DNA from 2 places in the Sphingomonas sp. Leaf357 genome. Region 2 is predicted to be linked to the other one. Evidence: riboswitches for the same ligand, from Rfam matches in the RefSeq annotation. Region 2 holds a riboswitch; the other holds the start of a gene.
The links. Region 2 has a riboswitch for cobalamin ahead of ASG11_RS12680 (TonB-dependent receptor plug domain-containing protein). Riboswitches for the same ligand answer to the same signal wherever they lie in the genome.
Positions count from the first base shown of each region.

Region 1: linked by a shared signal. The riboswitch ahead of metE (5-methyltetrahydropteroyltriglutamate--homocysteine S-methyltransferase) and the one ahead of ASG11_RS12680 (TonB-dependent receptor plug domain-containing protein) in region 2 are both predicted to bind cobalamin.

Region 1 is NZ_LMPM01000001.1:1,341,638-1,351,922, forward strand. It holds gene ASG11_RS06230 (catalase family protein) at 36-1,127, opposite strand; gene ASG11_RS06235 (acyl-CoA thioesterase) at 1,186-1,974, opposite strand; gene metE (5-methyltetrahydropteroyltriglutamate--homocysteine S-methyltransferase) at 1,979-4,282, opposite strand; cobalamin riboswitch at 4,392-4,610, opposite strand; gene ASG11_RS06245 (hypothetical protein) at 4,672-4,893, opposite strand; gene ASG11_RS06250 (TonB-dependent receptor) at 5,287-7,917, shown strand; gene ASG11_RS06255 (sensor histidine kinase) at 8,096-9,433, opposite strand; gene ASG11_RS06260 (response regulator transcription factor) at 9,450-10,127, opposite strand.
Region 2 is NZ_LMPM01000001.1:2,702,725-2,713,009, reverse strand. It holds gene recJ (single-stranded-DNA-specific exonuclease RecJ) at 1-380, opposite strand, end outside; gene ASG11_RS12690 (N-formylglutamate amidohydrolase) at 432-1,217, shown strand; gene ASG11_RS12685 (DMT family transporter) at 1,221-1,547, shown strand; cobalamin riboswitch at 1,635-1,875, shown strand; gene ASG11_RS12680 (TonB-dependent receptor plug domain-containing protein) at 2,110-4,035, shown strand; gene ASG11_RS12675 (ABC transporter substrate-binding protein) at 4,035-4,856, shown strand; gene ASG11_RS12670 (FecCD family ABC transporter permease) at 4,853-5,836, shown strand; gene ASG11_RS12665 (ABC transporter ATP-binding protein) at 5,833-6,597, shown strand; gene paoA (aldehyde dehydrogenase iron-sulfur subunit PaoA) at 6,799-7,446, shown strand; gene ASG11_RS12655 (FAD binding domain-containing protein) at 7,443-8,393, shown strand; gene paoC (aldehyde oxidoreductase molybdenum-binding subunit PaoC) at 8,397-10,285, shown strand, end outside.

The DNA.
Region 1 (10,285 bases), 1.4 Mb from region 2:
GGGTTTAAAGTCATTGTGCCCTAAGTTGGCCCGGATCAGCGTGCGTCGAGATCCTCCAGCTGCTTCACCTGATGCATCGGGCAGCCGTTGAAATCGGCGCGATAGCCGGCGGAATATTCGTACGCCTCCCGTCGGGCGCGGTTTACGCCGCCGAGCGGCTGATGCGCGGCCAGGCCGTGCCACGGGCTGAAGGACAGCACATCCTCGCGCGCCTGGCTCGCGCCGTTTTCCCAAGACAGTTGGGCCGCGACCGTCAGGGTCGCGACCGGAATGAACGGACTGAGCTTCTCGTCCCACTCCACCGTCGGATCCTCGACCGGCATCTTCTCCAGATCGGTGCAGAGCTGCACGCAGAATTGCCATGTGCCGCCATTCTCGATGATCCGCTCGCGTACGTCCTCGCGCAACGCATCGGGGCGGCCGTGAACATTCACGATGTCGCCGGTCACCTCGGTCAGGCCGGCCGACACCGGCCGCAGCGAGAATTTCGCGATATGGTCGCCGTAGCGATAGGGGGTTTGCGAGAAATAGGTCTCGCCCAACGGATGCACCTCGGGCGCACCGCCGAGCTGCGTGACCAGAGCGGATTTTCCGCCCAGCGCCTCGATCGCGCTTTCCACCACGCGCAGCGTGGCCGACAGCACCTTCTTGGCGCCCTCCGCCTTGTCGGTGGTCGCGGCCAGCAGCTTCAGGTTCTTGAGGAAGCTCGCGGGGTCCGGCGCGCCGAAGACGGGCGCGTTGACCATGATGAAGTCCTGCTCGCCATCTTCCGCGCCCGGCAGCCGTTCACCCGGCACGCCGAACACCTTGAGCGCGACACCGCGGCCCGAACTGACCGAATCGTCCAGGATATCGCCGGGCGCGGTCGAGATGCGCAGCACCGCGTCATATTCGCCGGCTTCGGCGAACAGGCCCTGCGCCAGTTCCGGGGGCAGATCGTCCAGCACGGTGAAGGTGCCGGTGACGATGCCATGCCCCTTGGCGTGCACGCTGCGCACGGCATGACCGTAATCCTTCGACGTCGTGTCGAGGATCGTCTTGAACGCGGCCTTCAGGCCCTGAACGGTTTCGGCTTCGTCGGGCTTGGGCTGTTCGACGGACGGGGCATAGGCGACGGGGCTGTTCATCAAAGATGGTCCTTCGTTGAGGATGTCTCATGATCAACGCCCCGATCCGGATTTTGGCTCAATCCGCCGGATTATTTTCCCCTGATCGTTGTGAGATAGCCCGTGATCGCCCGTCGGAGCCGACCGCAACCATGACGAATTCGGCCGATGCCGCGTGGCGGCGCTCCGCCGTCAGCAGATCCTCCGACCACAATTGCACGTCCACCCGCAGCGAACTGCGCCCGGCCATGCTGACGCGCGCGATCAGTTCGATCATCTCGCCCTCGCGGATCGGCGCGCGGAAATCGATCCGATCGGACGCCGCCATCACCATCACCGCTCTGGCATGGCGAGTCGCGGCGATGAACGCGGCCTTGCCCAGCATGCGCAGCGCATCGCCGCCGAACAGCGTGCCGTAATGGTTGGTCTGCGGTGGGAAGACCATGTCCATCATGTGCAGCGCGTCGTCGGCCGCGGGCGGTTCGGGCAGGATTGGGGGCAGGGGGCCGCAATCGTTTTTCGCCGCGACCAGGGTGAAGGCCCCGCGCGTGCACAGGCGCCGCTCGCCGCTGAGCAATGCCTCCGCCACCAGTTCGACCTCGACATCGCAGGACCGCGCCCCGACGCGCACGATCCGCCCGGTCGCCTCGATCAGTTCGCCCTTCAGAGCGGGCGCGGTGAAATCGATGCGTTGCGAGGCGGCGGTGACGAACGGCGCGCGGCCATGGCGCGAGGCGGCAAGGAACGCCACCTTGTCCATATGCGCCAGCGCCACGCCGCCGAACAGCGTGCCGTGATGGTTGGTGTCGCCCGGAAAGATCATGTCGATCAACCGGACGACGCCCGCCGAATGCGTCACCGCCGCCATCGCCTTACGCCTCGACCATCAGATCGGCGCGCAACGTCCGCGCCGCCGCGACCATCGCCGCGATCGCCGGCTTCACCTCTTCCCACTTGCGCGTCTTCAGCCCGCAATCGGGATTGACCCACAATTGGTCGGGATGGAGGTGAAGCTGGGCCAGTCGCATCAGCGCGACCATCTCGTCCTCGCCCGGAACGCGCGGGGCGTGGATGTCGTACACCCCCGGCCCGATCGCGCTCGGATAGCGATAGCGCGCGAAGCCGTCGAGCAGCTCCATCTGCGACCGCGCCGTCTCGATCGAGATCACATCGGTGTCCATCGCGCCGATCGCCGGCAGGATGTCGTTGAACTCCGAATAGCACATATGGGTGTGGATCTGGGTCGCATCGCCGACCCCCGCCGCCGAGAGCCGGAAGCAATCGACCGCCCAGTCGAGATAGTGCTGCCAGTCGCGCTTGCGCAGCGGCAGGCCCTCGCGCAGCGCGGCTTCGTCGATCTGGATCGCCTTGCAACCCGCCGCTTCGAGATCGGTCACCTCGTCGCGGATCGCGAAGGCGATCTGGCGGCACGATGCCTCGCGCGGTTGATCGTCACGCACGAACGACCAGTTGAGGATCGTCACCGGGCCGGTCAGCATGCCCTTCATCGGCCTGTCGGTCAGGCCCTGCGCATAGCGCCACCACGCGACCGTCATCGGTTCGGGTCGCGAAACATCGCCGAACAGGATCGGCGGCCGCACGCAGCGCGACCCGTAGCTCTGCACCCAGCCGCTGACGGTGAAGGCGAAACCGGCGAGTTGCTCGCCGAAATACTGCACCATGTCGTTACGTTCGAATTCGCCGTGGACGAGCATGTCGAGCCCGATCTCCTCCTGCCAGCGCACCGCGCGCGCGGTCTCCTCGCGCAGGAAATCCTGGTATTCCGCATCGCCCAGATTGCCGCGAACATGCTCGGCGCGGGCGTGGCGCACCTCGGCGGTCTGCGGGAAGGAGCCGATCGTGGTGGTCGGGAAGGCGGGCAGGTTCAGCACCGCCGCCTGCGCCGCGATCCGCTCGGGATGGCCCGACCGCCGCTCGCGCTGGTCGGGCGTGGCGGCGGCGATGCGCGCCGCGACCTTCGGATCGTGGATGCGCGGCGACACCTTGCGCGCGGCGGCGGCCTCGGTCGAGGCCGACAGCGCGGTGGCGACGCTGGCGCGGCCATCGTTGAGCGCGCGCTTCAGGATCGCGAGTTCCTCGATCTTCTGCACCGCGAAGGCCAACCATTGCGTCACCTCGTCGTCCAGCTTCCGCTCCAGGGCGAGATCGACCGGCACGTGCAGCAGCGAGCAGGACGGCGCGAGGATGAGGTCGCGCGTCGCGGCGATCGGGGCGATCCGGTCGAGCAGGGCCGCGAGATCGGCGCGCCAGATGTTGCGCCCGTCGATCACGCCCAGCGACAGCAGCAGCGATCTGGGCGCGCTGGCCAGCACGGCATCGAGTTGCTGCGGCGCGCGGACCAGATCGACGTGAAGCCCGGCGACCGGCAGCGAGGCCGCGAAGGACAGATTGTCGTCCAGCCCGCCGAAATAGGTCGTCAGCATCAGGCTGGGTCCGCTGCGCGACAGCCGGGCATAAGCGCGCGTCAGCGCCTTGCGCTGCCTCTCGTCCAGATCGAGCACCAGCACCGGCTCGTCGATCTGCACCCAGGCCGCGCCGGCATTGGCCAACTGCCCGAGGATGACGGTGTAGAGGCCCAGGACCTCATCGAGGAAATCGAACGGATCGACGTCGCGACCCTTGGCCAGGCTCAGCCACGTCACCGGGCCGAGCAGCACCGGGCGGGTCTCATATCCTTGCGCCTTGGCCTCGCGATATTCGTCGACGATCTTCAGCGTGTTGAGCGCCAGCTTCTGCCCGGCCTGCAGTTCCGGCACCATGTAGTGATAGTTGGTGTCGAACCATTTGGTCATCTCGCACGCCGTCTGGCTGGCATGGCCGTGGCCGCAATCGTCGCCCGCCCCGGTCGTGCCACGCGCCATCGCGAAATAGGTCGCCAGATCGGCCTCGCCATGCGCCGCGCCGTAGCGCTCGGGGATCGCGCCGAGCATCACGCTGGTGTCGAGCACATGATCGTAGAGCGAGAAGTCGTTGGAGGGCAGCCAATCGGCTCCCAGCGCGCGCTGGCGCGCCCAGGCGGCGGTGCGCAGGCCGGCGGCGGATTCGAGCAGGTCGGCCTCGCTCGATTTGCCCGACCAATAATTTTCGAGCGCGAACTTCAGTTCGCGGCGCGGGCCGATGCGCGGAAAGCCCAAGGTGGCGACGGTGACGGTCATTCTTCATACCCCGATGAGAAGCGGGGCAGAGACGGGACACGAGCAGGACGCGCGAACGGACAAGGCCCGGCCACGGCATGCAAGCGGCCAGCCCGGACACCCCGCCGGTGGACGTTATCGCGTCGGAGGCAGGTCTCCTGGCTCGCGGGTCGTCACGTCGGCCTGGCCTTCCCGACGGCTCGCACCGTCAGTGACACTCGATGGCCGCCGCTCGCCGCTTACAGTTGCGGGGGCAGCGCCGGCATTGCGCCCGTCAAGGCGCGCACCGGCTTCCCGTCTTAGCTCCGCGCATCCGCATGCACGGAGAACCTCGACCCGCCAAACATCCCAGCAACGGGGGACGGGGTCAAGGTGTCATATAAAGAAATCTTTATATGAGATCGAATAGATCAGGCGGCGACCTCGACCATGCAGGTCTTGGCCGGACCCTCGGCCAGCGCATCGGCAAGTTGCAGCAGGCCGTCCGCGCTTTCCGGGCAATTGGGGCGGGCCTTGGCCGCGGTCTCCTGCAGCGTCGAGACGATCGTCTTGACCGCGTGGCGATCGATCGTGCCGCTGCGGCGCAGGCCGATCAGGATGGCTTTCAGGGCGAGATGCTGTTCGCAGTGCACCGACTTTCTCCTAAAGGAATCGACCTCTGGCGGGTCATGTAACCGTCACAGGATATCACCCGAAAGCATTATGCCGCAAGATCATGTCGTTGGCACGGCGTCGGTCGATCGCTTGAACCGCAAGGGCAAGACTTTAATTTAAAGCCTGACCGATGTGACATTTTCTCAATAATACATCGATGTTATTTCTAGCAAGTCGTGTCATTGATGGCGGAGAGCTGATTTCTGCTGAAGATGAAGATAGTATTAAAAGAAGCTATACTTTGAAAATATGGATTATGACGCCAAAATAACCTTACAATACTATTTGTGTTACAGTCTTCGTAACAATCCTGACCCATATGCTGTGTAGCGGCCCCCGTAACGAGTTTCTAAAAACCAAAGGGGCTTCACATGCGTTCTCACTCCAACCTCCGGCTGCGTCTGTTGATCGGCACCGCGCTGATCGCCGCGACCGCGTCGCCGGTGTTCGCCGCCGAAACGCCGGTGGCCGCCCCGGCCGCCACCCCCGTGGCCGACCCCGTTCCCGCCGCCGATCCCGCCCCGGCCGGTGACGATCAGCTGAGCGAAGTCGTCGTCACCGCGACTCGCCGCGAGACCAATCTGCAGAAGACTCCGATCTCGATCAGCGTGCTCAGCACCCAGGCGATCGCGGATCGTCATGTGCTCAGCCTGTTCAATCTGGCCGACGGCTCGATCCCATCGCTGCGCATCGCGACGTTCGAGGCACGCCAGTCGGCGCTGACGATCGGCATCCGCGGGATCGTCCCGTACGACCAGAACCAGACCGCGCGCGACGGCGGCGTCGGCGTCTATATCGACGGCGTGGCGCTCGGAAAGACTCAGGGCCTGAACGCCGCCTTGTTCGATATCGAGCGGATCGAAGTGCTGAAAGGTCCGCAGGGCACGCTGTTCGGCCGCAATACCGAAGGCGGCGCGCTGTCGCTCGTGTCCAAGGCACCGAGCGGCGTGTTCGGCGGTCGCGTCACCGGCGGGGTGGGCAATTACGGTGCGCGCAATGCCGACGTGCATCTCGACCTGCCGGCCTTCCACGACATCGCGGTGAAGATCGACGGCGTGTACCAGCATCAGGACCCGACCGTGAAGGATCCGCTTTCCGGCTCCACCGGCTGGAACTATTACGATCGCAAGGGCGGTAGGATCGCCGCGCGCTGGCAGCCGGTCGACGGCTTCACCGCGGATTTCGCGTACGACTACGCGAAGGACGAGAACACGCCGCAATACAGCCAGCTGATCAACTACAATCCCAACGGCTATGCCGTCGGCACGTACAACGCCGCGGGCGCATTGCTGCTCAATGGCGTCGCCTGCGGCGGCACCATCGCCGCCGGCAGCACCAAGCCCATCTGCATCGCGCCGAAGGGGCCGTTGGTCGGCGTGCATCCCGAACGCCAGACCGTCGCCGACGTCGGCGTTCCCCAGCAGCCGAGCGTCGATATCACGCATGGTTTCTCGGCCAATTTGAAGTACAAGCTCGCACCGTGGATCGAGCTGCGCTCGATTACCGCATGGCGCGGCGTCAGCACCGATCAGTGGGATAATTCCGGCGGCCCGGAGCGCAGCACGTTCGCGCCCTTCGTCCCCAATACGGCCAATCCGACCGCCATCAACACGACCGGCACGTTCAGCCGCTACAGTCTGTCGTACCTCCGCCAGCACCAGTTCAGCCAGGAATTCCAGGCCGTCGGCAGCGTGCCGCAGTTCGATTACGTCGTCGGCGCATATTACTACACCGAACACGCGACCGAATATGCCGCGACGCCGCTCAGCAACCAGTGGAACAGCGACGGCACGGCCTATACCGTGCGCAGCCCGATCCCGGGCAATTCCTCCGCGATCACCAGCGCCAATTCCGGCTATCAGCAATACGATCCGTCGTGCAACAACACGCTGGGCGCAACGGTGCCCCAGTTCGCCAACAGCTGCCAGTTCATCACGCGCGCCAGCCAGGCCACGGACCACAATTACTCGCTGTTCGGCAATCTGACCTTCTCGCCGGAAGCGCTGGGCGACGTCGTGCACATCACGGCCGGCGGGCGCTGGACCAAGGACGATCGCCACGGCACGCTCTACGTCGTCAACAACCGTTCCGATCTGATCACGACCGGCGTCGTGTCGCCGTTCTCGTTCAAGAACAGCATCAGCCGGTTCGATCCGATGTTCAACATCGCGTTCGACGCGACGCCGGACGTCCATCTCTACGCCAAATATGCCACGGGCTTCCGCGCCGGCGGCGCCAACGACCGCTCGCTCCAGTTCAACGCGTTCGGCCCCGAATCGGTCAAATCGTACGAAGTCGGCGCGAAGATGGACTTCTTCCAGCATCGCGCGCGCCTGAACCTGGCCGGCTACATCATGGACCGCAGCAACACGCAGTTCGACTTCGACTATTTCGATACGAACGGTTCGAGCATCACCAACGGCAGCCATCTCGAGCAGACCATCAATGCCGGCAACAGCAAGATCCGCGGGATCGAAGCCGATCTCACGGTGAAGCCGGTCGACGGGCTGACGCTGGGCGGTTCCTACGCCTACACGTACTGGAAGGCGCCGTCGGCGGTGAGCCCGCTGGGCGGCGGGCTGCAGCAATTGTACATCGTCTATACGCCGAATAATGCCGCGTCCGGCACGATCGACTATGAAATCCCGGTCGGCGGCGACACGACCAAGGTGCGCTTCCACCTCGACGGCAACTACGCCAGCAGCCAGTACAGCTTCCAGCTCGAGCCGACCAAGACCGATGCCAGCTTCGTCGTAAACGGGCGCCTCGCGCTGGCCGATATCGCGGTGAACGATCACAACAAGGTCACCCTATCGGTATGGGCGCGCAACCTGTTCGACACGACGTACATCTATCGTCGTTCGGCGGCGAATTCGTCGCCGGTGCTGAACGTCGGCGCGAACGGTGCGCTGATATCGACCAATTACGGCGGCATCCTCGGCGATTATGCCAACTTCAACCCGCCCCGCACCTGGGGGCTGGAAGTGTCGGCGAAGTTCTAGAGCTTCCCGTCAGGCGATCGAGACAGGGTCCGGGCGGTGATCGTCACCCCCAGGGTTTTGTCTGCGACCGGGAGCTTGACGACTTTGGGTTGAGTCGCGGTGTTTTTGCATCGTCATTCCCGCTTTCGCGGGAATGACGGAGGATGAGCTTCAACCTCACGTCGTCATGCTCTAGGGGTCAACCCGCCAGGGGCAGTTTCACCACCGCGCGCAGGCCCGGCGCGGCATCCTCCAGTATCAACCGTCCGTGATGCAGCCGCGCGATCGCATCGACCAGGGTCAGTCCCAGGCCCTGCCCGGGCAGGCTGGCCGATGCCTCGCCCCGGCCGAAACGCCGCACCATCGCGGCATGCTCGCTCGCCGGGATCCCCGGCCCGTCATCGGCGACGATCACCTGCACGGATTCGCCGCGCACTTCCGTATCGACGGTGATGCGCGTGCCGGGCGGCGTGTGGCGGATCGCGTTCTCGATCAGGTTGACCAGCAACTGGCGCAGCAAGGCGACGTCGCCGCGCATCGCGATCGCCGATGCGACCGGCAGCACGAGCGTGCGCCCGGCATCCTCGGCCACCGCCTGCAATCCCTCGCCGACCTCGATCGCCAGCGCGCCGAGATCTAGGTCCGCGAAGCGCTCGCGCCGATGCCCGCCCTCCACTTCCCACAACCGCATCATGCTGGCGAAGACCTCCAGCACGTCGTCGGTCTGGGCCAGCAGATCCTCGATCTCGGCGGCCGATACCGGTGCGCTCCGGGACTGCCGCTGCAGCGTGGCGGTGCGCGCGCGCAGGCGGGCCAGCGGGCTCTTCAGTTCGTGCGCCACGTCCTTGGCGGCATGCTTCACATTGCCCATCAGCGCCTCGATCCGGTCGAGCATGCGGTTGAACGCGGCGGCCTGCCGGTCGAACTCGCTGCGGCTGCCGTCCACCGGAATGCGCTGGCGGATGTCGCCGGCGATCACCGCATCGACGGTCGCCTGCATCGCGCGCATCCGCGCCTTGATCGCGCGCCAGATGCCGATCGCGCCGCCGATCACGATCAAGGCGGTCGTGCCCAGACTGGCGAGCTGCACGCGCAGCAGCAGGGTATCGAAGCCGTCGATCACGTCGTTGTCGGACACCAATACCAGCGCTCCGCCGCCGTCGATCCGTCGCACCAGCGCGCGCCCGTGTGCCACGCCCGGCACCCGAGCCTCCGTTCCGAAATGCGAATAGCCCTGCGGCGGCATCCGGCGCAGATCGAGCTTGCCGGCTATGTGGCGTCCGGCTGGGTCGAAAAGAGCGTAATACAGGTCTGCCGTATCGTGATCCGCCTGCGCTGCCGCGATGCGCCCGGCCATCGCCGCGACATCGGGCGTGTCGCCCGCCACCGCCGCCGCCTCGGTCGCCAGGCGGCGATCGACCTCGACCCCCAGCGCATTGTGCGTGACGACGTAACTGGTGATGCGCACGACCACGAGCGCGCTCAGGATGATCGCGACGTACAGAGTCAGGATCGCCCGCAGCGAGCGTGGTCGCATCACCGTCGGGGCCGCATCACGGCACGCTTTTCAACATGTAGCCCACGCCGCGCAGCGTCACGATCGGATCGACCTCGTCGGCGGCGTTCAATTGCCCGCGCAGCCGGCGGATATAGGATTCGGCGATGTTGGTGGTCGGCTCGAAATCGTAGTGCCACACGTTCTGATACAGCATCCGCCGCGTGACCACGCTGTCGGCATTGCGGACAAGTTCGCACAGCAGCAGGAATTCCAGCTTCTGCAGGTTCAGCAGGCGGCCGCCCCGCGTGGCGCGGAACTTCACCTCGTTCACCTCGATATCGCCGGCGCGCATCACGCCCGAATCGCCGGCATGCGCGGTGCGCCGCAGAATCGCCTTCAGCCGCGCGTCGATTTCCGCCGGGGCGGCCGGCTTGACCAGATAATCGTCCGCGCCCGCCTCCAGCCCGGCAAGCCGCTGGTCGAGATCGCCGAGCGCGGTGAGCATGATGATCGGCACGCCGATCCGCCGCTCGCGCAGCAGCCGGGTGACGTCCACGCCGTCCACGAACGGCAGCATCACGTCGAGCAGCACGGCATCGAACTTCCCGTCGGTCGCCAGCGCCAGCGCGGCGCGCCCGTCGGCGGCGAGCGCGGTCTCGTGGCCCAGTTCCTCGACATCGGCCACCAGCTGCTTGGCGGCGCGCGCATCGTCTTCGACAATCAGCAATCGCATCGCTTTGGCCCCGCCCGGTGTTCGTGCAGCAATCACAGTTTTGACGCGGCGATTCAATGCCCCACCCGTGTCCCAGCCAAGTCCCCGCCACGCGAACGCATTCACTATTGTTGCGGGCATCGGGCGCACGGCCTAGACCGCCACCCAGAACAATGGAG
Region 2 (10,285 bases):
CCTTCGATCAGGCGATCGGGGATATAGGCCTTCGCCTCCAGCCCGAGATCGCGCAGCAGCAGGATCATCAGCGCGGCGGAGGTCGCGCCGTCCACGTCGTAATCGCCGAAGACGGTGACCGATTCTTTGTGCGCGATCGCATCGGCAAGCCGTTCGGCCGCCTTGTCCATATCGCGGAAGATCGACGGATCGGGCATGAAGGTGCGGATGCTGGGGGCCTTGTGCGCCTCCAGATCCTCGCGCGGGCAGCCGCGGGCGAGCAGCAATTGCGTGACGAGATCGTCGGGCGCGAAGCCGGGATCGCGCGTGTCGGTTTCCAGCGCGCGCCAGCGCCACGGCTGGCCGAGAATCGACCGGGTGATGTTCAGGACGGTGTTCATGATGTGACCGAAGGCTTAGACGAGCGGCGAACGGTTAGGAAGGACGGCGACATGACGGCGGCATTGCTGGGCGCGAACGATCCGTCGCCGGTACAGGTGATCAATCCGGGCGGCGCCTCGCCTTTCCTGCTGATCGGCGATCATGCCGGGAAGCTGGTGCCCGAGAGCCTCGCCGGATTGGGCCTGCCGCCGCAGGAACTCGCGCGACACATCGGCTGGGATATCGGCATCGGCGAACTGGGGCCGATGCTGGCCGAGGCGCTGGACGCGGTGTTCGTACGGCAGACCTATTCGCGCCTCGTGATCGACTGCAATCGCGATCCGGCGCGGGCCGATGCGATGCCCGAGGTGAGCGACCTGACCGTCGTGCCGGGCAATCGCGATCTGGATGCAGCCCAGCGCGCGGCGCGCGTGGCGGTGATCCACACGCCGTATCAGGAAGCGATCGGCGCGGAGATCGCGCGGCGCGATGCGGCGGGGCAGGGGACGATCCTGGTGGCGCTGCACAGCTTCACCCCGATGTTGCGAAGCGCGGGGCAGACCGTAACGCGGCCGTGGGAGATCGGCGTGCTGCACGATGGCGGCGATACCGCGTTCGCGCAGGCGCTGCTCGCGGCGTTGCGGGCCGACGATACGCTGACGGTCGGCGACAACGAGCCCTACAGCATGGACGCGATCGACTACACCGTGCCGCGCCATGCCTATCCTGCGCGCCGCCCCTATGCCGAGATCGAGGTGCGGCAGGATCTGATCGGCACGGCCGCCGGATGCGCGGACTGGTCGGCACGGCTGGCGGCGGTGTTGCGCGCGGCAGCCTCCGGCATCGGCGGGCGCTGAGCCGTGCCGAACTGGATCTGGCTGTCGGTGGCGATCCTGTCGGAAGTGATCGCCACGTCCTTCCTGAAATCGGCGGAAGGGTTCACGCGACCCTGGCCGTTGCTGATCGTGGTGGTCGGCTATGCCGCCGCTTTCTATTTCCTGTCCTTCGCGCTGCGATCGATCCCGATCGGCGTCGCCTATGCGATCTGGTCCGGCGCGGGCGTCGTGCTGGTCACGGCGGTGGCGTGGATCGCCTATGCCCAGAAGCTCGACACGACCGCGCTGGCCGCGATCGGGCTGATCGTGACCGGCGTCGTGATCCTGAACCTGCGCACCGGGCACGGCTGAGCGCGGAGCGCCGCCTCGCGCGGATTTCGTTTGCGCGGCGCAGCATTTCCACTAAGGGCGCACTCGAAACCGGATGCGAACCATCCGGCTTCGCATGATCGCGCCGGTGCCCCGCAAGGGGCTCAAATGTGGAATGCGGTGCGGGAGGGGTTCCTCCCAAAGCCGCGGCTGTCCCTGCAACTGTAAGCGGAGAGCGCGATGCACATGTCCTGTCCAGGCCCTTCGAACGGGGGCCGGCGGGACGGCCACTGGATCGAGACGATCTGGGAAGGCGTGCATCGAGCCGTGACCCGTGAGCCAGGAGACCTGCCGGCGCTGTCGCTCATGCTCTCGCGTCCAGGGGATGGCCGAGGCACGGAACGAGTCCGTTCGAGCGACGAATCGGGTTCTGGCGAAGCCATGCTTTGCCGGCGGCCCGAACCGTGCGGCCGGGGCCGCACACGGTGTCGAGGCAGCCGGGCTCCGCGTCCGTTCGGCTGAACCGTCGCCGTCGTTCGCGTTTCGCCACGCGACACACGGCCCCAGTCGCGTCGTCCAGAATGGCGCGGGGGGACTGAACATCATGAAGACCGTTTTCGTATCTCTGCTGGCGCTTGTCGCCGCCACGCCTGCGCTCGCCCAGAGCGACGCCTCGCTGCCGCCCAAGGATGCCGAGGGCAACGACATCACCGTCACCGCATCCCGCTCGGGCGAGGGCATCGCGGTGAAGGATCTGCCGGCCTCGGTCACGGTGCTGAGCAGCGAGCAGATGGAGGAGCGCCAGACCCGCATCGTCTCCGACATCCTGCGCGACGTGCCGGGCGTCGCCGTCAACCGCTCGATCGGCGGCCTGACCGACATCCGCATTCGCGGCAGCGAAGCCAATCACGTGCTCGTCCTGATCGACGGGATCGAGGCGTCCGACCCTTATCAGGGCCAATACGATTTCGGCACGCTGATCGCCGACGACAAGGCGCGGATCGAAGTGCTGCGCGGGCAGCAATCGTCGCTCTACGGATCGGACGCGATCGGCGGCGTGATCCAGTATATCACGCCCACCGGCACCGAATCGCAGGGCCTGAGCGCTCGCGTCGAGGGCGGATCGTTCGGCACGGCGGCGGGCGCGGCGCGCTTCGGCGGGGTTGCGGGCACGCTGGATTATGCACTGTCCGGCACGCTCTATCGCACCAACGGCACGCCGACCGCGCGGGATGGCACGCGCGACGTGGGGTACACTGGCGTCGGCGCGAGCGCGAAAGTGAACTGGACGCCGTCCGACATCTTCAAGCTGACCGGCGTGGGTCGCTACAGCTATACCGATGCGCTGAGCAACGACACGGCGTTTTCCGGGCCGAAGTTCGGCTATATCGTCGACACGCCGGGCACGCATTTCCGCAACAAGGCCTATTACGGCCTGCTGCGCGCAGCATTGTCGCTGGCCGACGGCAAGTGGAACACCGCGCTGACCGGGCAGATCGCCGACACGACGCGGACCGGCTACAGCGCGTTCGGCGTGGATTATGGCGACAAGGGCCGCCGCTACAAGGGATCGCTCGAATCGAGCTTCCAGTTCGGCAGTGACGAGTTCCGCAGCAAGCTGACCGGCGCGGTGGATTACGAGCGCGAGGAATTCCAGAACACGGTGGCTTCTCCGTTTTCGTTCAGCGGGCGCAAATCGACCGAGAATTGGGGGTTCGTCGGCCAGTATGAGGGCACGATCGCCGATGCGCTGGTGCTGGGTGCGTCGATCCGTCGCGACCAGAACGATCGCTTCGCCGACGTGACGACCTATCGCCTGCAGGCCGGATATCGCTTGCCGTCCGGTTTGCGCGCGCACGGCGCGTACGGCACCGGCGTCAAGAATCCGGGCTATTTCGAACTCTTCGCCTATGCGGACGGCCGCTATATCGGCAACCCGAATTTGAAGCCGGAAAAGTCGAAAGGCTGGGAAGCGGGCCTCGACCAGGAATTCGCCGGCGGCAAGGCGAAGATCGGTGCGACCTATTTTGACAGCAAGTTGGAAGACGAGATCTACACGACCTTCCCGGCGCCGACCTTCGTTGCATCGCCGGCCAACCGCACTACCCTGTCGCGGCAGAAGGGCGTCGAAGTGTTCGCCTCGGCCCAACCGATCGATCAGCTTCGCTTCGACATTGCGTACACCTATCTGCATGCGCGGGAGAACGGCACGGTCGAGGTGCGCCGCCCGAACCATATCGGCAGCTTCAACACGACCGTGTTCAGCATGGACAAAAAATTCTCGACCACGCTGACCGTGCGCTACAACGGCCGGCAGGACGATGTCGCCTTTACCGATCCGAGCTTCATTCCGGTACGGGTGAGCTTGCAGGAATATGTGCTGGTGAACCTGAACGCCGAATATAAATTGAGCGATCGCTTTTCGGTCTTCGGCCGGGTCGAGAATCTGTTCAACGAGCGCTACGAAGAGGTGTTCAGCTTCGCCACGCCGGGGCGCGGTGCTTACGGCGGCGTGAAGGCACGCTTCTGATGAAGGTGCGGCCGGCATGGCTCGCGTTGCTGTCGCCCGCGCTTCTGGGCGGCTGCACCGCGAGCGTGCCGGCCGCGTCCGTTCCGGTCGCACGGCCGATGCGGGTGATGAGCTTGAACCAGTGCACCGACCAATTGGTGCTGGCGCTGCTGCCGCCTAGCCGGATCGCTTCGGTGACGTGGCTGTCGCGCGATCCGCGCTATTCGGCGCAAGTCGCGGCGGCGCGACGCGTGGCGGCCAATCACGGCAGCGTCGAGGAGGTCGCGCGGGCGCGGCCCGATCTGATCGTGACCGATACCTTCTCCAATCCTGGCGGGCGCGCGATGTTGCGGCGGCTGGGCTATCCGGTGCTCGAACTGGCGGATTCCGGTGATGTCGCAGGGATACGACGCAACGTCGGCGTGCTGGCGGCGGCGCTCGGCGAGCGCGCGCGCGGCGAGGCGATGATCGCGCGGATGGATGCGCAACTGGCACCGGTGCGCAGCGCAAGGCCGATCACTGTCGCCGCCTGGGGGCGGGACGGCATGAGCGACAGTCCTTTTCTCTCAGCGATCGTCGCTGCCGCCGGACTGACCAGCGTGGGATCACGCGGCGGGATCGAGGCCTTGTTGCGGGCGAAGCCGGATTTCCTGGTCCGCGGCGTGGCCGACCCACGTGAGGGGTCGTTGGGCGATAACGTCAGCGGTCATCCATTGGTGCGGCGTTTCTGGCCGGCGGCGAAGCGGCTGACCGTGGCGCAATCGGCGACGATCTGCGGCACGCCGGCGATCGGCGACGCTGCGGTCGACCTGCGGCGACAGGTGGCGGCGGTGACATCTTGAGCGCGCGCTGGCTGATCGTGTTGGTAGGTGCCTTGGTGGCACTGGCCTTCGTGTCCCTGCTCGCCGGATCGGTCTGGATGACGCCAGGCGAAGTGATCCAAGCATTGGCGGCACCGCGCGATAGTCTCGCACGGCTGATCGTGATCGAGGTGCGTTTGCCGCGTGTGGTGCTGGCGGTGTTGGTCGGCGGCATCCTCGGGCTTTCGGGGGCGGTGTTGCAGGGGCTGCTGCGCAATCCACTGGCCGAGCCTGGGTTGCTCGGCGTGTCGTCGGGCGCGTCGCTCGGCGCGGTGATCGCGATCTATTACGGGTTCGCCGCCAGTTTCGGACTGGCGACGCCGGTGTTCGCGATGGTCGGGGCGCTGGTGACGGCGGGCGTGGCGTTCGCGCTGTCGCGGCGCGGGGGTACGCTGTCGCTGATCCTTGCGGGCGTGGCGATGTCGAGCATTGCGGGGGCGGGGGTGAGCCTCGCGCTCAATCTCGCGCCCAATCCTTTCGCGGCCTACGAGATCATGACGTGGTTGATGGGGTCGCTGAGGGATCGCAGTTGGGATCATGTGCTGCTTGCCGGGCCGTTCATCGCCGTAGGCGCTGCACTGTTGCTCCTGACCGGCCGCGCGCTCGACGCGCTGACGCTGGGCGAGGCGCAGGCGGAGAGTTTGGGCGTGCATCTCGGGCGGGCGCGGCTGTTCGCGCTGCTCGGCACGGCGCTGGGCGTCGGCGCGGCGACGGCGGTGACCGGGGCGATCGGGTTCGTCGGGCTGGTCGCGCCGCATATCGTGCGGCCGCTGGTCGGGCATCGGCCGGGTGCCACTTTGCTGCCGGCGGCGATCGTAGGTGCGCTGGTCGTGCTGGCCGCCGATCTGGCGACAAGGATCCTGGATTTCGGCACGGAGATCCATCTCGGCGTGTTCGTGTCGGTGATCGGGGCACCGTTCTTCCTGTGGCTGGTGCTGCACGTGCGGAGAACCGCGCCGTGAGCGACCTTGTGTTGACTGGTATCGCCGTGCGGCGGGGCGGGCGCGTGGTGCTCGACGCCGCCGATGCGCATTTCGCGGCGGGGCGGCTGACGGCGGTGATCGGGCCGAACGGCGCGGGTAAATCGACGTTGCTGGAGGTCGCCGCCGGCTTGCTGGCGCCGGAGGCGGGTAGCGTGACGCTGGGCGGTCAGGCGCTGTCCTCCTTGTCGCGGAAGGTGCTGGCCACGCGGCGCGCCTATCTGCCGCAGAACCCGCGGATCGATTGGGCGATCAGCGTGGAGCGCGTCGTCGCTTTGGGGCTGATCGCGCATCTGCCGGCCTTCGGGGGGCTGCCCGGATCGTGGCGGCCGAAGATCGATGCGGCGCTCGCGCGCTACGATCTGGCGGATCTGCGCGACCGTCCGGCGACACAGCTGTCGGGCGGCGAGCTGGCCCGCGTGATGCTCGCCCGCGCGACGGTGGGCGAGCCGGAGCTTCTGATCGTCGATGAGCCCACTGCCGGGCTCGATCCGCGCCACGCGCTCGATGCGGGACGGCGGTTGCGCGCGCTGGCCGATGGCGGCTGCACGGTGATCGTGGCGTTGCACGATCTCGATTTGGCGATGCGCATCGCCGACGATGTGGTTGCGGTGAAGGGCGCGCAGGTCGTCGGGCAGGGCGGGGCGGATGCGATGTTTACCGATGCCAGGCTCGGCACGCTTTACGATGTCGAGGCTCGGGTGATCCGACAGGATGGCGGGGCGACGATCCGCTTCGTTTGAGCGGCACCTGCTATATCTCAAAGAATATAGTATGGGTCAATTAATGAAATCCCGATATAACTTCATGCCGCTGAAGGTATCAATGCTCCGCATCGTTTCGCATGCACGATGCGTTACACTCGCCATGCGTAGTGAAACAGTTCGGCAAGGCGGTGCATCGGCGTCGTCCATCATGGGCCGAAACGGAAGGGGCGAGATATCATGGAAACATCCGGCGAAGTCGAGGTTTCGCGCCGCGGGATCCTGGTCGGCGGTGCCGCGGTGGCGGCATTGAGCGCGGTGCCGGAGGCGCAGGCCGCGAGGCCCGCCACGCAGGCTGCGCCCGAGACCATGAAGGTGTCGCTACAGGTCAACGGTAAGCGTCGCGACCTGGTCGTCGATACCCGCACCACCCTGCTTGATGCGTTGCGCGAGAATCTGCACCTGACGGGCACCAAGAAGGGTTGCGACCACGGCCAATGCGGCGCTTGCACCGTTTTGGTCGACGGCGTGCGGATCAATTCCTGTCTGACGCTCGCGGTGATGCACGAAGGCGATAAGGTCACCACGATCGAAGGGCTGGGAACGCCCGACAATCTGCACGCGATGCAGGCGGCGTTCGTCAAGCACGATGGGTATCAGTGCGGATATTGCACGCCGGGCCAGATTTGTTCGGCGGTGGCGGTGCTTGACGAGATCAAGGCCGGCGTGCCGAGCCATGTCAGCGCCAGCCTGGTCGACAGGCCCAAGGTCACGAACGATGAGATGCGCGAGCGGATGAGCGGCAACATCTGCCGCTGCGGTGCCTATTCGAACATCCTCGAGGCGATGACCGAAGTCGCCCAGGGTCGAGAGGGGGCCAAAGCATGAAGCCGTTCACCTATACCCGTGCAACGTCGCCTGCCGAAGCGGCGGCGGCGGTCGCCCGCACCCCCGGCGCGAAGTTCATCGCCGGCGGCACCAACCTGCTCGACCTGATGAAATTGCAGATCGAGACGCCCGCGCATCTGATCGACGTGCAGGATCTGAAGCTCGATCGGATCGAGAAGACGAAGGACGGCGGCCTGCGCATCGGCGCGCTCGTTAAGAACACCGCTTTGGCGTCCGACGAGACGGTGCGGCGCGATTATGGCGTGCTCAGCCGGTCGCTGCTCGCCGGGGCTTCGGGTCAGTTGCGCAACAAGGCAACGACGGCGGGCAATCTGCTGCAGCGTACGCGCTGTCCGTATTTCTACGACACCAACCAGGCGTGCAACAAGCGCAAGCCCGGGTCCGGCTGCGCCGCGATCGGTGGATTCAGCCGGCAATTGGGCGTGATCGGCACGAGCGACGCGTGCATCGCGACTCATCCGAGCGACATGGCCGTGGCGATGCGCGTGCTGGATGCGAGCGTCGAGACGGTGAAGGCCGATGGCGCGACGCGCAGCATCCCGATGGCGGATTTCCATCGCTTGCCCGGCAACACGCCGCATATCGAAACCGCCTTGATGCCGGGCGAACTGATCACGGCCGTGACCTTGCCCAAGCCGATCGGCGGCATGCATCTTTATCACAAGGTGCGGGATCGTTCGTCCTACGCATTCGCGCTGATCTCGGTGGCGGCGGTGGTGCAGCAGGACGGCACGGGCCGCGTCGCGGTCGGCGGCGTGGCACATCGGCCCTGGCGGGTCGAGGCGGCGGAGGCGGATCTACCGCGCGGTGCGCGGGCGGTGGCGAGCGGATTGCTGGCCGGCGCGAAACCGTCTCACGAAAACGCATTCAAGCTTCCGCTGGTCGAGCGCACGCTCGCCGCGGTCCTGGCCGAAGCGAAGGGCTGACCCATGAAATTCGACACACCAGCAGGCCGGAACCCGATCGACCAGTTGAAGGTCGTCGGCAAGCCGCACGATCGCATCGACGGCAAGTACAAGACCACCGGAACGGCACCCTATGCCTATGAACGCCACGACGTCGCGTCCGATCAGGCGTACGGCTACATCGTCGGATCGGCGATCGCCAAGGGCAGAATCACCTCGATCAACCTAGCCGACGCCAAAACCGCCCCCGGTGTCCTGACGATCGTAACGGCGCAGAACGCCGGCAAGTTGGCCAAGGGCAATTTCAACACCGCCAAATTGTTGGGCGGGCCAGATATCGAGCATTACCATCAGGCGATTGCCGTGGTCGTGGCGGAAACGTTCGAGCAGGCCCGTGCCGCGGCCGCATTGGTGCGAGTTGAATATGCTCGCGAGGCTGGCGGCTTCGATCTCGCCGCCGCCAAGGACAAGGCTACCAAGCCAGCCGGTGGCGGCTTTGGCGGGGAAGCGGATTCCAGCTTTGGCGATTTCGCTTCGGGTTATGCAGCCGCGCCGATCAAGCTCGACCAGACCTACACGACACCCGATCACAGCCATGCGATGATGGAGCCGCATGCGACGATCGCTGCTTGGGAGGGCGACAAGCTGACGCTGTGGACCTCGAACCAGATGATCGCCTGGAGCAAGGGCGACGTCGCCAAGACGCTCGGCATTCCGAAGGAGAATGTCCGACTCGATTCGCCCTATGTCGGCGGCGGGTTCGGTGGAAAGCTGTTCGTGCGCGCCGACGCGATCATGGCGGCGCTGGGCGCGAAAGCAGCCGGGCGGCCGGTAAAGATCGCGTTGCCGCGTCCCTTCATGATCAACAACACGACGCATCGGCCCGCTACGATCCAGCGCATCCGTTTGGGTGCCGACAAGACCGGCAAGCTGATCGCGATCGGGCACCAGAGCTGGTCGGGCGATCTGCCCGGCGGCGGGCTGGAGACGGCGGCCGCACAGACCAAGATCCTCTATGCCGGTGCGAACCGCATCACGCAGCAACGGCTGGCGGTGCTCGATCTGCCCGAGGGCAATGCCATGCGGGCGCCTGGCGAGGCACCGGGCTTGATGGCGCTGGAAATAGCGATGGATGAACTGGCCGAGAAGCTGGGCATCGATCCGATCGAGCTTCGCGTCATCAACGATACTCAGGTCGATCCGGAAAAGCCGGAGCGTAAATTCTCGCAACGGCAGTTGATCGAATGCCTGCGCACGGGTGCGGACAAGTTCGGCTGGGCGCAGCGACACGCAAAGCCGGCGATGGTCCGCGACGGACGCTGGCTGATTGGCATGGGCGTGGCTGCGGGATATCGCGGCAGCCTGCTGATGAAATCCGCCGCGCGGGTGCGCCTCGACGCCAAGGGGATCGTCACGGTGGAAACCGACATGACCGATATCGGTACCGGCACCTATACAATCCTGGCGCAGACGGCGGCCGAGATGATGGGCATCGACCTTGATCAGGTGAAGGTGGTTCTAGGCGATTCCGATCATCCCGCGTCGGCCGGCTCGGGCGGGCAATGGGGGGCGAACAATTCGACCTCCGGCGTATATGCCGCCTGCGTGAAACTGCGCGAAACGGTGGCGCAGAAGCTCGGCTTCAATTCCGCCGACGTGCAGTTCAGCGCCGGCAAGGTGACATCGGGTAATCGCAGCGCAAAGCTGGGGGATGCCGCCAAGGATGGCGAGATCGTCGCCGAGGACGCGATCGAATATGGTGATCTCGACAAGAAATATCAGCAGGCGACGTTCGCCGGTCATTTCGTCGAGGTCGCGGTGGACAGCTATACCGGCGTAACGCGCATTCGTCGTATGCTCGCGGTATGCGCGGCGGGGCGGATCATCAATCCGAAATCGGCGCGCAGCCAGGT